DNA from 4 places in the Scandinavium sp. M-37 genome. Region 2 is predicted to be linked to each of the others. Evidence: predicted binding sites of a transcription regulator. Region 2 holds the regulator's gene; each other region holds the start of a gene.
The links. The regulator CRP, encoded in region 2, controls carbon source genes, mostly activating them, when cyclic AMP is high. The targets are predictions, from matches to a motif close to ATGTGANNNNNNTCACAT.
Positions count from the first base shown of each region.

Region 1: epd (erythrose-4-phosphate dehydrogenase) is a predicted target of CRP. The motif match lies at 2,307-2,324, and genes of this name have one in related genera.
Region 3: ACG0Z5_RS12290 (enolase C-terminal domain-like protein) is a predicted target of CRP. The motif match lies at 2,195-2,212, and genes of this name have one in related genera.
Region 4: rhaS (HTH-type transcriptional activator RhaS) is a predicted target of CRP. The motif match lies at 2,535-2,552, and genes of this name have one in related genera.

Region 1 is NZ_JBIGIN010000030.1:46,258-50,437, reverse strand. Features, by position in the region: gene pgk (phosphoglycerate kinase) at 1-1,047, opposite strand, end outside; gene epd (erythrose-4-phosphate dehydrogenase) at 1,095-2,114, opposite strand; gene ACG0Z5_RS18705 (beta-galactosidase) at 2,769-4,180, shown strand, end outside.
Region 2 is NZ_JBIGIN010000016.1:56,251-60,430, reverse strand. Features, by position in the region: gene ACG0Z5_RS13230 (hydrolase) at 1-261, shown strand, start outside; gene ACG0Z5_RS13225 (YheU family protein) at 258-476, shown strand; gene ACG0Z5_RS13220 (phosphoribulokinase) at 513-1,382, shown strand; gene ACG0Z5_RS13215 (OsmC family protein) at 1,436-1,840, opposite strand; gene crp (cAMP-activated global transcriptional regulator CRP) at 2,147-2,779, shown strand; gene ACG0Z5_RS13205 (YccS/YhfK family putative transporter) at 2,835-4,180, shown strand, end outside.
Region 3 is NZ_JBIGIN010000014.1:108,954-113,133, forward strand. Features, by position in the region: gene ACG0Z5_RS12285 (GntR family transcriptional regulator) at 94-810, shown strand; gene ACG0Z5_RS12290 (enolase C-terminal domain-like protein) at 811-2,010, opposite strand; gene ACG0Z5_RS12295 (PTS transporter subunit EIIC) at 2,289-3,656, shown strand; gene ACG0Z5_RS12300 (6-phosphofructokinase) at 4,055-4,180, shown strand, end outside.
Region 4 is NZ_JBIGIN010000031.1:18,279-22,458, reverse strand. Features, by position in the region: gene ACG0Z5_RS18850 (hypothetical protein) at 251-1,516, shown strand; gene rhaS (HTH-type transcriptional activator RhaS) at 1,570-2,406, opposite strand; gene rhaB (rhamnulokinase) at 2,707-4,173, shown strand; gene rhaA (L-rhamnose isomerase) at 4,170-4,180, shown strand, end outside.

The DNA of each region.
Region 1 (4,180 bases), on a different contig from region 2:
CAGGTCGATAGCAGCCAGAGTGTCACCGCCGCCTGCGATGGAGAACGCTTCGCTGTCTGCGATAGCGTTAGCCACGATTTCAGTCCCTTTACGGAAGTTAGGGAATTCGAACACGCCAACCGGACCGTTCCACAGAATAGTTTTGGCATTTTTCAGGATTTCAGCCAGTTTCTGTGCAGAAACGTCACCCAGGTCCAGGATCTGCTCTTCATCTTTGATGTCGTTAACAGATTTCAGGGTTGCGGTTGCGGTTTCGGAGAACTCAGTTGCCACGCGAACGTCAGTTGGGACTGGGATATCGCAAGTGGTCAGCAGACGTTTTGCTTCGTCAACCAGGTCAGCTTCGTACAGGGATTTGCCCACGTTGTGGCCCTGAGCGGCGACGAAGGTGTTGGCGATACCACCACCGACGATCAGCTGGTCAGCAATTTTGGACAGAGAGTCCAGAACGGTCAGTTTGGTCGATACTTTAGAACCGCCAACGATAGCCACCATTGGACGAGCAGGTTCTTTCAGGGCTTTACCCAGAGCGGACAGTTCTTCAGCCAGCAGCGGGCCTGCGCACGCAACGTCAGCGAATTTGCCGATACCGTGAGTAGAAGCCTGTGCGCGGTGCGCGGTACCAAATGCGTCCATGACGAATACGTCGCACAGTGCAGCGTATTTCTTAGACAGCGTTTCGTCGTCTTTCTTTTCGCCTTTGTTAAAGCGAACGTTTTCCAGAACCACCAGCTCACCCGCAGCCACTTCAACGCCGTCCAGGTAGTCTTTAACCAGACGTACCGGGTTAGACAGTTTGTCTTTCAGATAGTTAACGACTGGCAGCAGAGAGAATTCTTCGTTGTACTCGCCTTCGGTCGGACGACCCAGGTGAGATGTAACCATCACTTTCGCGCCCTGTTTCAGAGCCAGTTCGATAGTTGGCAGAGAAGCACGGATACGCGCATCGCTGGTCACTTTTCCATCTTTAACCGGAACGTTCAGATCGGCACGGATGAAAACGCGTTTACCAGCCAGATCCAGATCGGTCATCTTAATTACAGACATGGTGAATCCTCTCATTGATTCTAAAGTTTTGTAGACGCAACAGCGTCTTACCTGAAACCTGTAACGGCCATCGCTAACGTTGTGTCGAGCATGCGGTTAGCGAAACCCCATTCATTGTCACACCAGACCAGCGTTTTGATCAGATGCGCTCCACTGACCCGCGTCTGTGTGCCATCAACAATGGCACTGTGCGGATCGTGGTTAAAATCTATTGAGACCAACGGTAATTCCGTATAGTCAACTATACCATGAAATGCTCCCTGTGCCGCTTTTTGCAGCAACAGGTTGACTTCACACGCTTTTACCGGATGCTTCACGGTCACGCTGAGGTCGATTGCGGTGACGTTTATGGTCGGAACGCGCACCGCAATAGCTTCAAAACGGTCATTAAACTGCGGGAAAATTCGGGTGATGCCCGCCGCCAGTTTGGTATCGACCGGAATAATCGACTGGCTGGCCGCACGGGTACGACGCAGGTCAGGATGATAAGCATCAATAACCTGCTGATCGTGCATCGCCGAATGGATAGTCGTCACGGTACCCGATTCGATACCCCAGGCATCGTCTAACAGTTTAATGACAGGGATGATGCAGTTGGTGGTGCAGGATGCATTGGAGACAATGCGGTGTTCGCTTTGCAATTCATGATGATTGACGCCGTAGACAACCGTTGCGTCAATATCGTTGCTGCCAGGATGTGAAAAGAGCACTTTCTTTGCGCCCGCGGCCAGATGGGCTTCGCCATCGGCACGGGTGCCGTAAACGCCGGTGCAGTCGAGAACCACATCAACGCCCAGTTCACGCCACGGGAGTGCCTCGATCGACGGCTCATGCAGCAGTCGAATGGCATCATCGCCGACGAACAACTGTTCCCGCTCCTGGCGAACATCCCAGGCAAAGCGCCCATGGCTGGTGTCATATTTCAACAAGTGCGCGATGCCCGCAGCATCCGCCAGTTCGTTGATTGCCACCACGGTAATCTCCGCACGACGCCCGGATTCATACAAAGCACGAACCACGTTACGTCCAATGCGACCGAAGCCATTAATCGCTACGCGTACGGTCATAGGTCTCCTGCAAGGCTATCCCTGAAGTGTGTGGCTGAGAGCGTAATCCAGCCTCACCTGGAAGGGAATCCTTACTGTCGCAAACTGCGACTGATTGATTATTTGTCGAACATTTAATCGACTGAAACGCTTCAGCTAGAGTAAGCGAAACATGGAATAAAGGGAATGTTTGTCCAGACCAATGCGCCAATAATCTGACGCAAATCACATTTTTTAAGGAATAACGGCCACGATAATTCCGACTCTGGGTAATCACTAACCCGCCACAGCAATGCAGCGAGACCCTGGCTGGTGCTTCGCCGATGACGACCGCTCTGCCCTGGGTTGTCATGAAACCGGCAGAACGCCTGACCGCAGATGAAGATTTCGCTCTATTGTTGTCACCCTTTTACGTTCTCAATATCAACCCGTCTTTATTCTGTTACTTAATAATTCTGCCCCACCGAATAATAGCCTATGGATTTAACCGCTGATATTAAGAACTGTGACCAGGGAATCAATTCATGTATTTACCTGCCTTTCAGCACATATACGCAAAGTAAAGAACACCATATATAAATAGCATGGGCCTGAGAAAATATTCACCAACAATACTTACCCTGTCCTCACCTAATTATTTCAATCCTTAACATTTATATTACAGCAAGAGGAATCATGCCTCTCCATAATAATATACATAATATCAATATATTCAGCGACGTTAAATTTACGGACATTATCGCTCGCAAGGACTGGAATATCCTGCCCATTATTCACTGTAATCGACTGGACGCCCATACTGAATTTTCAAGCTGGAGAGATATTAACGCCGCCCGGGATAATCGCCCCTCCAGTTGGCGAAATTGTCTGGATGGTCAATGGCAATTTAGTTGGTTTTCTCAGCCCGAAAATGTCAGTCACAGCTGGCTAAATGGTGACCTGCTCAATGCCACAGCCATCGACGTGCCCGCTTGTTGGCAGCGCTATGGATTTGATAACCCGGTTTACACTAACATCCGCTACCCCATCGACACCACGCCACCCTCTGTACCGGAAGAGAATCCAACCGGCTGTTATTCGAGATATTTTACGCTTGATCCCCACTGGCGCTCGCAGGGAAAAACCCGCATCGTTTTTGAGGGGGTCGGGTCGGCCTTTCATCTTTGGTGCAACGGGCACTGGGTCGGGTATTCAGAAGATAGCCGCCTTCCGGCTGAATTTGATTTAACGCCTTTTCTGAACGATGAAAATAACCGTCTGTGCGTGATGGTTATGCGCTGGAGCGCTGGCACATGGCTTGAAGATCAGGATATGTGGCGCATGAGCGGTATTTTCCGCTCCGTTTATTTGCTGCATAAGCCTGACGCCCATATCGCGGATTTTCGTATTACGCCGGAGCTGAATGCGGATCTCAGTCACGGCAGTCTGGCCTGTCATATAACCGTGGCCGCGCCCGACCCCGCACCTTACCGGGTGGCGGTATCACTCTGGCTCGACAGCTGTTGCGTGGCCGAGGAAAAAACGGCGCTGGGCAGCGAGATTATCGATGAACGTGGGCGTTATCCGGAGCGCGCCACCGTGCATCTGCCGGTGACAAACCCCAAGCTCTGGAGCGCCGAAAGCCCAACCTGCTACCGCCTGGTGGTGGCACTCTTTGACGACAATGACACGCTGGTTGAAGCCGAAGCATGCGATACCGGTTTTCGCCGCGTAGAGATCCGCGAAGGCCTGCTGTTACTGAATAATAAGCCGTTGCTTATTCGGGGTGTCAACCGACACGAGCATCATCCCCAACGGGGTTACTGCATCACTGAAGAGGATATGGTGCAGGATATTCGCTTGATGAAGCAGAACAACTTCAATGCGGTCCGCTGCTCGCATTACCCCAATGACCCGCGTTGGTACGCCCTGTGCAACCGCTTTGGCCTCTACGTGGTTGATGAGGCAAACATTGAAACCCACGGCATGACGCCAATGAACCGCTTATCAGACGACCCAGCCTGGTTGGGGGCGTATAGCGCCAGAGTCAGCCGCATGGTGCAATGCCATTACAACCATCCTGCGATTATTATCTGGTCGCTGGGCAA
Region 2 (4,180 bases):
GATTACTACCGCCAGTGTAGCGCGATGTCGGTGCTGAGTCAGATAACCAAACCGACGCTGATCATTCATGCTAAAGATGACCCCTTTATGGATCATCACTCGATTCCCGCTCAGGAAGAGCTTCCGGCAAACATTCAGTATCAGCTGACCGAGCATGGCGGCCACGTCGGTTTTGTCGGCGGTACGCTGCGCCATCCGGAAATGTGGCTCGAAAAACGCATCCCGGCCTGGCTGACACAATGGTTAGGAGCAATACAATGATTATTCCCTGGGAAAACCTGGCTCCCGAAACGCTCGAAAATCTGATTGAAAGCTTTGTGTTGCGCGAAGGTACCGATTATGGTGAACATGAACGTTCGCTAGAAGACAAGGTCGCCGACGTAAAACAACAATTGAAAAGCGGGGACGTCGTCCTGGTGTGGTCCGAACTGCACGAGACGGTGAACCTAATGCCCCGTACCCAATTCCACGGCTGACTATACTCAAAAATATTACTGCTTCAGGGAGTAGTTATGTCTGCCAAACATCCGGTGATCGCCGTGACCGGCTCCAGCGGCGCGGGAACCACCACCACCAGCCTCGCCTTCCGTAAAATCTTTGCCCAACTCAATCTGACCGCTGCGGAAGTGGAAGGCGACAGTTTCCACCGTTACACCCGCCCAGAAATGGACATGGCCATCCGCAAAGCGCGCGATATGGGTCGACACATCAGTTATTTTGGCCCGGACGCCAACGATTTCGGCCTACTCGAACAGACGTTTTTGACCTATGGCCTGGACGGCAGCGGGCAGTCGCGTAAATACCTGCATACCTACGACGAGGCGGTGCCGTGGAATCAGGTGCCTGGGACGTTTACGCCGTGGCAACCGCTGCCTGAACCCTCCGATGTGCTGTTTTATGAAGGCCTGCACGGCGGGGTTGTAACCCCGCAGCACGACGTGGCAAAACACGTCGATTTGCTGGTCGGCGTGGTGCCGATTGTGAACCTCGAATGGATCCAAAAGCTGACGCGTGACACCAGCGAACGCGGACATTCCCGGGAAGCAGTCATGGATTCAGTGGTGCGTTCGATGGAAGACTATATCAACTTCATCACCCCGCAGTTCTCACGTACCCACATTAACTTCCAGCGCGTACCCACCGTGGACACCTCCAACCCGTTCGCGGCGAAAGGGATCCCCTCGCTCGATGAAAGCTTTGTGGTCATCCATTTCCAGAATCTGGGCGATATTGATTTCCCCTGGCTGCTGGCGATGCTACAGGGTTCATTCATTTCTCACATGAATACATTAGTGGTGCCGGGCGGGAAGATGGGGCTGGCTATGGAGCTGATTATGTCGCCGCTGGTCGAGCGGTTGATGGAAGGCAAAAAGATAGGTTGATGTCATCCGAAAAACAGTAGGCCCGGTCAGCGCAGCGCCACCGGGCAGGCGGCTTACCCTTCGACCACTTCAAACGAATGGGTAATTTTCGCCGCTTTCTCCAGCATCAGCGCCACCGAGCAGTATTTCTCAGCGGACAAATCCACCGCACGCGACACCGCGGCTTCTTTCAGCTCTTTCCCGGTCACGATGAAGTGCAAATTAATGTGGGTAAACAAACGCGGAGCTTCTTCACGACGCTCAGAGGTCAACTTCACCTCGCAATCGGTCACGTCATGACGCCCCTTTTGCAGAATCGATACCACGTCAATCGCGCTGCATCCTCCCGCGGCCATCAGCACCATTTCCATCGGGCTTGGCGCTTTGTCACCAGAGTTACCGTCCATCAGGATTTGGTGGCCAGAAGCAGACTCGCCCAGGAAGGTTAAACCCTCAACCCATTTCACACGCGCTTGCATAATTGTTAACTCCAGAGTTGCAATTTTCCTGACAGATTACGCGCACATAACAATTCTCGCAACGGAAGGCGACGTGCGTCATGCTGAAGCGAGACACCAGGAGACACGCGGCAAAAGCTATGCTAAAACAGTCGGGATGCTACAGTAATACATTGAAGTACTGCATGTATGCAGAGGACATCACACTACAGGCTGCAGTAAAATCCGACAGCCGACTTCCCAGGCACAGGGAAGGATACGATTGCAAAGCCAGCGGCAGTGTCTTATCTGCCACTGGAGACAGCTTATAACAGAGGATAACCGCGCATGGTGCTTGGCAAACCGCAAACAGACCCTACCCTTGAATGGTTCTTGTCTCATTGCCACATTCATAAGTACCCATCGAAGAGCACGCTGATTCACCAGGGTGAAAAAGCAGAAACGCTGTACTACATCGTGAAAGGCTCCGTTGCAGTACTCATCAAGGATGAAGAAGGTAAAGAGATGATCCTCTCTTACCTTAACCAGGGCGACTTTATCGGTGAGCTTGGCCTGTTCGAAGAAGGTCAGGAGCGTAGTGCCTGGGTTCGGGCGAAAACCGCTTGTGAAGTGGCCGAAATCTCCTACAAAAAATTCCGTCAGCTTATCCAGGTGAACCCGGATATTCTGATGCGCCTCTCCTCCCAGATGGCGCGTCGCCTGCAGGTCACCTCTGAAAAAGTGGGCAACCTGGCGTTCCTCGACGTAACCGGTCGTATCGCGCAGACGCTGCTGAACCTGGCAAAACAGCCTGATGCTATGACCCACCCGGACGGTATGCAAATTAAAATCACCCGTCAGGAAATCGGTCAGATCGTTGGCTGCTCACGTGAAACCGTGGGCCGTATTCTGAAAATGCTGGAAGATCAGAATCTGATCTCCGCCCACGGTAAAACTATCGTGGTTTACGGTACCCGCTAAGCCAGATTAACGGCGTATTGCCCTGGGGCAGTACGCCGTTTTTGTCTCTCCCCTCATGTGGCGCAGGCTGATTTATCACCCGGAAATTAACTACGCACTGCGACAAACGCTGGTGCTCTGTTTACCCGTGGCTATCGGTCTGGCTCTGGGTTATCTCAAGTACGGTCTGCTGTTTTCATTGGTTCCCGCCTGCTGCAACATTGCCGGGCTGGACACGCCCCACAAACGTTTCTTCAAGCGCCTGATTATTGGCGGCTCGCTGTTTGCGGGCTGTAGCCTCGCGGTACAGCTGCTGCTGGCGCGTGACGTGCCGCTGCCCATTATTCTGAGCGGGCTGGCGATGCTACTCGGCGTTACCGCCGAAATCAGTTCTCTGCACGCGCGCCTGCTGCCCGCCTCGCTGATTGCCTCGATCTTCACCCTCAGCCTCGCAGGCAATATGCCGGTGTGGCAGCCGCTGCTGATTTACGCTCTCGGCACTCTGTGGTACGGCCTGTTTAACTGGTTCTGGTTCTGGATGTGGCGCGAACAGCCGCTGCGCGAATCCCTGAGCCTGCTCTATCGCCAGCTAGCGGATTATTGTGAAGCCAAATACAGCCTCCTGACTCAGCACACCGATCCTGAAAAAGCGCTGCCACCGCTACTCAACCGTCAGCAGAAGGCAGTCGACCTGATTACCCAGTGTTACCAGCAAATGCATATGCTCGCAGCCAACCAGAATCACGAATACAAGCGCCTGCTGCGCGCCTTCCAGATGGGCCTCGACCTGCAAGAACATATTTCAGTCAGCCTGCATCAGCCAGCGGAAGTGCAAAAACTGGTGGAACGCAGCCACGCTGAAGCGGTGATCCGCTGGAATGCACAAACCATCGCCGCCCGGCTGCGGGTGATGGCCGATGACATTCTTTATCACCGTTTTCCGCAGCGCTTTAACATGGATAAACAGATTGGCGCTCTGGAAAAAATCGCCCATCAGCACCCGGATAATCCCGTCGGCCAGTTCTGCGCCTGGCATTTCAGCCGTATCGCCCGCGTCTTGCGGATGCAGCGCCCGCTGTACCCGCGCAATCTGATGGCCGATAACGAACGCCGTCTGCCGGTTTTCGCCGCGCTGAAAAGCTACCTGTCGTTTAAATCTCCGGCGCTGCGAAACGCGGCGCGAATCAGCGTGATGCTGAGCATCGCCAGCCTGATGGGGGCGGCGCTGAATCTGCCGAAGCCGTACTGGATCCTGATGACCGTCCTGCTGGTGACGCAAAACGGCTACGGCGCAACGCGCGTGCGAATTTTCCACCGGGCCGCGGGCACGCTGGCCGGGCTGGTGATTGCCGCAGGCACCCTGCACTTCCACGTACCGGAAGGCTACACCCTGGCGTCGATGTTATTGATTACCCTGGCGAG
Region 3 (4,180 bases), on a different contig from region 2:
TCCTTCCTGCGCTGAAATCGTTATGTTACGCCAATTATATGCAATGATAAGCTTAACTGTCTTTTTTCTAAGGAATAATCAGGGAAAATCCCGATGAAGAAAAATGAGTTCGTCACTCAGGATCTGCTGAGTAAAATTTATCAGCAGGGTGACGGCGGCCCGCGTAAGCTGCCGCCGGAGAGACAACTGGCGCAAGAGTATGGCGTTTCGCGATTTACCGTGCGCCAGGCGCTGGAGAAACTGGCGAGCATTGGCGTTATCAGAATTGTTCAGGGATCGGGCTGTTGGATTAACGACGGGGCGCGGAATAATCCGCTGGTGTACAACTCGATTACCGAAAAGCGTTTCGATCAGATGCGTTATCGGATGATAAGCCTGCATAAAAAACGCCCGAATCGCGAGGAACAGCAGATATTCGGGCTAACGGATGATGACTTTATCTGGCAGTTTTGTCGTTTGCGCTATGTGGATGACAGTCCGGTGCAAATCGAGGTGTCGCGCATGCCGTCGGCGGCATTCGCAGACCTTAATCAGCAGGTTATCGAACGTTCGTTACAGCAATATGTCCTGCAAAAGGGCTATCAAATTTCCCACATGCTCACTACCTATCGGGCAGTGAACGTCAGCCGGGAACAGGCCGAATTACTGGGCTGCAAAAAAGGCAGCCCGGCGATGCACATCAACAACCGCGGCATTCTGGCGGGCGGTCAGGTATACGCCATTAGCGACATTATCGATATCAACTACACCTGCACCTACGTCATTCCACATAACCGCGACAACCTCGCGTTCCGCCAACAGCCAGGCTGATTACGGCGTATGCAGCGTGCCGTCCGGTAGGCGACTTTGCGTCCATTCATGCGGGCGGTACACCACCGGATGCGAAGCCGCCAGTGCTTCGTTGAAGCCGACGCCAATGCCCGGTTTTTGTGGTGGATAAATGTAGCCTTCTTTTGCCACCGGCGCGCCGGGGAAGACGGCATCGGTGGTCGCGGATCGTGGAATGAATTCCTGAATTGCGGCGTTGTGCAGATGAATATTGAGATGAGTATTCACCGCCACGCCAATCGGCGTCATGTCGCCCGGGCCGTGCCAGGCCAGACGCACGCCAAAGGCCTGACACAGCACCGCCAGCTTCAGCGCCGGGGTGATGCCGCCAATCTGTGACACATGACAGCGAATGAAATCAATCTGTCGATTGACTACCAGGTCATGCCATTCCGCCGGGTTATTAAACAGTTCGCCGAGCGCCAGTGGAACGCTGCTTTGCTGACGGATCTGCGCCAGCCACGGGGTTTGCTGCGGCGGCAGAATATCTTCAATAAAGTACGGCTGATACGGCTCGAGCTGTTTTGCCAGCTGCACCGCCTGCTGCGGGAACAGACGTTCATGTACATCATGCAGGATGTGGAAGCGATGCCCGTAGCGCTCTCGCAGGGCGCGGAACATTTCCACCGTGTTACGCATGTATTGATCCTGGCAGAACCAGGCACCTGGCGAAGGGTTATCCGGCGCATGGAGCTCGGTTGGCGTACCGCCGTAGAAGCCAAGCTGGCAGCGAATATGGCGATAGCCTTTTTCAAGTAGCGCATCGACGGTGGTGTACAGCTCGTCCAGCGTTTCACCGCTGGCGTGGGTGTAGGCGGCGATCGCGTCCCGGGATTGACCGCCAAACAGCTGATACAGCGGCATGTTCGCCAGCTGCGCTTTAATATCCCACAGCGCCATATCGACCCCGGCTATGGCGTTATTCATCGCCGGGCCGTTTCGCCAGTAGGCGTTGACGTTCATCATCTGCCACAGGTCTTCAATGTTATTGGCATCGCGACCGATCAACAGCGGACGCAGATAGTCATCGACCAGGGTTTTCACTGCCAGCGGGCGTTGCTGAAAGGTGGCGCAGCCGTGGCCGGTAATGCCTTTGTCGGTGGTCACGCGTACCGTCACCAAATTGTGGCGATCCGGGCGAGTGATGAAGCAATCAATAGCGGTAATAAGCGTCGGTTCCACGGAAAAAGGCTCCCTGTTGATGACGGAAAAAATAGACGATTGATGATTTATCTTCGCCTTATTTTACGCGTCAGGTAAACCCTTTTCTGGAATAAATATTTTGGTCTGAAATAGCGTGTTTATTGAATTAAAAACCAGACCAATTTTGCATATTTTAGCCTTTGCATGCCTTGTAAGGAAAGAAATGTGAGGGGGTTCAAATTTTATTGGTTTGTTTTGCGTTCACAGCTTCATTACCATCCAGATAACCAAAACAAGAACATGTCGCAGGAGTCACTATGGGGACGCGAGACGCCATCGCACGCATCATTCAACTGGTCGGTGGGCAAGACAATATCAATAAAGTCTGGCATTGCATGACCCGCTTACGCTTTGATTTAATTGATGATAGCAAAATCGAACAGGGCGAAATTAAAAAGCTGCCCGGCGTACTGGGCGCGCAGCTGCAAAGCGATCAGTTCCAAATCATTATCGGCCCTACGGTCAACGGCTGGTACGAGCAACTGCAGGCTGCCCTCGGTCAACGTGATGAGACAACGGTCACCAGCGGCAAGGGCCGTAAAAGCCTGGTGTCGCTGTTTATGGATACCGTTTCCGGCGTGTTTGGTCCGATTGTCCCGGCGATTGCCGGGGCAGGGATGATCAAAGGTTTGCTGGCCGGATTAATTGCGCTGAAAGTGGTGTCGCCGAAAAGCGATACGGTGATGATCATCGATCTGATCGCCAGCGGCGTGTTCTATTTTCTGCCGTTTTTCCTCGCGGTGTCGGCAGCAAAAATTTTCAAAACCAATGAATACCTCGCGGCGGCGGTGGCGGCCTGTCTGATGTATCCAACCTTAATTGACGCTGCCAAGGCGCTGGCGACCCATCAGCCTGATGCCGCCTCCGCGCTATGGTTAATGAACGCCGTGCCGGTGTCGGTATTTAACTACGCCTCCAGCGTCATTCCGGTGATTTTCTCGGTTCTGGCGCTGAAATACATCCATAAATGGGTCGACAGTATCATGCCGGAGGTGCTGAAAACCGTGTTTACGCCGACCCTGACGCTGTTTATCGGCGCGCTGGCGGCGTTAGTGGTGATTGGCCCGATTGGCATTTGGCTCGGAAAAGGGCTGGCGCTGTTTATCGAAGGGCTGTTCAGCGTATCGGCGAGCTTTGCCGGGCTGGTGGTGGGCGCGATACGTCCGGTGGCGATCCTCACCGGGATGCACCATGCGATGACCCCGATTGCGCTGCAAAACTTTAGCGATCGGGGCTATGACATGCTGATGCCAATGATGTTTATGGCCAACATGGCGATTGCCGGGGCGACGTTTGCTATCTGGCGCCTGAGCAAAGACCGACAGGATCGTACGGTGACGCTGTCAGCGGCGGTTTCTGCGCTACTCGGCATAACCGAACCGGCGTTGTTTGGCGTGCTCACCCGTCATAAGAAAGCGTTTATCGCCGCGACTATCGCCAGTTCGCTGGCCTCTGCCTTCATCGCGTTCTTCGGCGTGCGCCTGTATGGCTATATCTTATCGAGCATCTTCAGTTTGCCCGCTTATATCGGCCCGTACTTTGTCTATGCCCTGTCGGGCGTGGCAATCGCGCTGGTGCTGTCGTTCACCCTGACCACGCTGCTGGTGGGTCGGGAGCGAACGTAAGTAATGACATTTCAGCATTTAAGGGCGACGTAAGTCGCCTTTTTTATATGTTAAAACTGATCCCTCCACGATAAGTCCCTCTTTTGCTCGCGGTCATTCACACACAGAAAACTGCGCGATAAATCACATTTTTTAAACCTCACATCTATGTATGAACTTCATGCGTAAGGTTTACAGGAATCTAAAGCCTGAATGCGTGTTAATTGCTTGAAATAAAAGTGAATTAATAATATTAGCAACAGGTGATGGAATGTGATGGCATTCACAAAAAATGACCCTAACCAATTGATGTCAATAGCAAGAGCGGACATCTTAATAACAATTTTGTGATGCTCGTTGCAAATTCATGGCTTGTTTAAAGGAAAAATCACTTTCAAGAAATAAGCGAGGTCATGATTATGAGAATCGGCATGGTAATTAGCGGCGGTGATGTGACAGGGATAAATAACTTTGTCTTTCAGATATCAAGATTAGCACGGGCAGAGATCATTTTATTCAATGGGGGGATTCCAGGCCTCTTGCAA
Region 4 (4,180 bases), on a different contig from region 2:
GGCACCTCAAATGCAGAATCACCGGTTAGTATTCACTACTTCAGGATAAAAAACGGTGATTGTGTTCTCGAATATGTCATCGCACCGGACACCTCCCGTACAAAATATATAAAATTTAAATGAATAAGTTTTTAAAACAGCGCCACCAATATTAATCAAACCACAATATGTTATTAACGGAACAGCGATTGACTTATTTTCATCATTCAACGCAAGATCGCGACGCAAGGAATCTCACATCAAAGGAAAAATGATGCAATTAAAATTAAAGACCCTCTCTTTATTAGCCCTCACTTTTATTTCAACAATATCTCACGCACAGGTCATTAGCGAATATGTTTTTACGCAAAATGGCGGTGATTTAAATAATATCAAATCAACTATTGCCGACGTCAATGAACCCTTACGGGTACAAAGCTATGACCGCGCCTTTAATGCCGTCGGCCATATTTACAGCTGTACGGCAACCTGGCTGGGTGACGATGGTGAGTGGGTATATATTCTCGCCGCTGCCCACTGCAATGGGGCCACAAAAGATGTTAGCAACACGGGTTATAATTTCTATGCCGATGACGACAAGACCGTTATTGCCAGCGGGGGAACAGTTTATACGGTTCCAGAGCGCAACCACCGCCCGGCAGGCTACGGCGGCGCCTCAACCGACCTGGAAATCCTGAAGTTGAAAAAAGTGGCCGACTACCGCGATAAAAACGGCAAGAAGGTCGTGAAGCCTGTCCTGTATGACGGCAACGAAGAAAAGGGTAAACCGGTTCAGTTTGTGGGTTATGGCCTTTGGGGCGTCAACGTCACGGAAAATGAAACCTATGGTCCGAAATCCGGACAGCGTCGCATGACCAGCATGAGCGTAATCGACAGTATTTTTGAGATGAATCATGGTATTGGCGCGGGCTATGAACCGGTAAAAGAGAGCGCAAAATGGGGACGCACAGCCCCTGGAGACAGTGGTTCAGCCTGGTGGCAAACTCATCAGGGTATTAAAACCATTATTGCGGTCACCAATGGCGGGGCAGCACGCAGCAGCACCGGGGCACGTATCTCTCAGTACATTGACTGGATCAAATCAGTGTATCCAGAGGTTGACGTCCTGTCAGAGCATGCCTTCAACTGGAGCGATAATGGCCATAAAGGTACCCTCGGCACGCTTTACCAATATGACAATCCTTATAACGGCGATAAAGAATATTTTATGCTGCAAAACGTCGGTAAAGATGGCCGCTACTGGTACTTCCCGACCAATAAAAACAATAATGGCAACTGGGTTTATTTAGGCACCGACAAAAAAGCAGCACTGGAGAATATTAAAACACTTCAATCTTTCAAAGACTGGAGTGCAAATGGTCATAAGGGCGTCGCGGGCGATATCTATATTTATTACAACCCGTACAACCATGCGACTGAACTGTTCCAGCTGAAACATGATGGTCAATACTGGTATTTCCCGACCAACAAGAAAAGCAATAAAGATTGGGAATACTTAAAAGACGTCAAGTTTTAAACTCCATTAATTAAACGCACCACAATAACAAGCCCATGAGTCTCATGGGCTTGTTATTGCAATTGGGTGTCGCGCCCCTGACGAATATCGCGCGGCGACCAGTTAAACTCGCGGCGGAAAAGCGTTGAAAAGTGGTTACTGTCGCCAAAACCACAGCGAAATGCGATATCAGTGACGCTTTCGTCACTGTGACGCAACAGGTGGCGCGCTTTGGTCAAACGAATACGGTTGAGATAACGCTGCGGTGTCATACCGGTGTGCTGCTTAAGCTGGCGGTGCAGCGTGCGCAGCGAGAGTGAAAAACGGTCCGCCACCGCTTCCCAGCACACTTCATCGGCGAAATTGTCTTCCAGCCACGCCATCAGCAAATTCAGACGCGCATCGTTATTGGTTGCCTCCGCCGCCAGACTGCCCTTTCGCAAATGCACCAACAGCTGCATAAACAGAATTTCACGATTGGCGATGGTGTGCATGTCGTCCCCGCTATCTAGCGTTTCCATCTGCTGTACCACCTGGCGCACCTGCTGCAACACCGTCTGATTTACCCGCCAGTGCGACGGATACACGCCGTCCTGCTCCTGCGGCAACAGCTGCTCCAGGCCAGACAGAAAGCGGAACGCGTCAGGGGAACGGTACAACACGTTCGTCAGGCACAGGTTGTCGGTGTGCTCGTACAGATGGCGGTCGTGATCGCGCACGAAGCACACCGTCCCGCCGGTGATGGTGTAAGGCTGGCCGTTGAACACATGAATACCGGTGCCATGTTCGACGATCACAATCTCATGAAAATCGTGGTGGTGCTCAGGGAACTCCGCTTGTGGCAGCCGTGGCTCAATGGCAACAGGTGCATGTCCTGACGGAAAAAAATCCATGCTGTGCAGTACGGTCATAATGGCCCCACGAGATGAGAAAAGTTATCAGGATAATAAGCACCCCCCGCCATTCTCACCTTGAATTTTTGACAGCAAAGCGCGCAAACCCTGTCCGTTTTTCAAGAAACGACCGGAAAAATCAGGAAATGAGTTCAGCGTCACACCCGCATGAGACGGGCTCATTACTGGAAAGTGTGATGCCTCTCACGTTCATCTTTGCTTTCTTGCCAGCCGCCATTTTCCGCTGTCAGTAGTGAGAAGGTCGACACGCTGGCACTCCTTCAGACTGTCCGCAATGACTATCAGAAGGACCCTGCCATGAGTTTTCGCCATTGTGTGGCGGTTGATTTAGGCGCCTCCAGCGGGCGCGTCATGCTGGCCAGTTACGACCGCCAAAAACGGACCCTGGCACTGCGTGAGATCCACCGTTTTATGAATACGCTACAGAAAGTGGACGGCACAGACTGCTGGGATATCGACAGTCTTGAAGCCGAGATCCGTTGTGGGCTGAAGAAAGTATGCGATGACGGCATTCTTATCGACAGCATCGGCATCGACACCTGGGGCGTGGATTTTGTGCTGCTGGATAAGGACGGCCATCGCGTTGGCCTGCCGGTGTCCTACCGCGACAGCCGCACCCAGGGCGTAATGCAGCGTGCAGAAACGCAGCTCGGCCGCGCCGACATCTATCGCCGCAGCGGCATTCAGTTCCTGCCGTTTAACACCCTGTACCAGTTCCGCGCGTTATCCGAACAACAGCCTGATGTGCTGGCGAATATCGCCCATGCGCTGCTGATCCCTGACTATTTCAGCTATCGCCTGACCGGCAAAATGAACTGGGAATACACCAACGCAACCACCACCCAAATGGTGAACATCAACACCGACAACTGGGATGAAGACCTGCTCAACTGGGCGGGCGCACCGCGCGACTGGTTCGGCACGCCGACGCATCCTGGTAACGTCATCGGGCACTGGATTTGCCCGCTGGGGAACCAAATCCCGGTGGTCGCCGTCGCCAGCCACGATACCGCCAGTGCGGTGATCGCCTCCCCGCTGGAGGGCAAACACGCGGCCTATCTCTCTTCCGGAACCTGGTCGTTGATGGGCTATGAAAGCAAAACGCCGTGTACCAGCGACATCGCATTGGCGAACAACATCACTAACGAAGGCGGCGCAGAAGGCCGCTATCGGGTGCTGAAAAACATCATGGGCCTGTGGCTGCTGCAACGGGTACTGAAAGAGCAAAACATCAGCGATATCGCGGCATTAGTGGCCCAAACGCAGAAACTGCCCGCCTGCCAGTTCGTGATTAACCCGAACGATGACCGCTTTATCAACCCGGACAACATGAGCCTCGAAATTCAGGCCGCCTGTCGCGACAGCCACCAGCCGGAGCCGCAAAGCGCCGCCGAACTGGCACGCTGCATTTTCGACAGCCTGGCGTTGCTGTACGCCCGTGTGCTGCACCAGCTCTCAGACCTGCACGGCCACGCTTTTTCACAGCTACACATCGTCGGCGGTGGTTGCCAGAACGCACTGTTGAACCAGCTTTGTGCCGATGCCTGCGGGATCACCGTCACCGCCGGGCCAATTGAGGCCTCTACGCTGGGCAATATCGGCGTGCAGCTGATGACCCTCGATGAACTCAGTAACGTTGACGAATTTCGCAAGGTGGTGCGCAGCAACTACGCGCTTACCACCTTTAACCCGGATCCGAACAGTGAAATTGCCCGCTATGTCGCGCAGTTTCAGCCACAACAGACCAAGGAGCTTTGCGCATGACCACTCA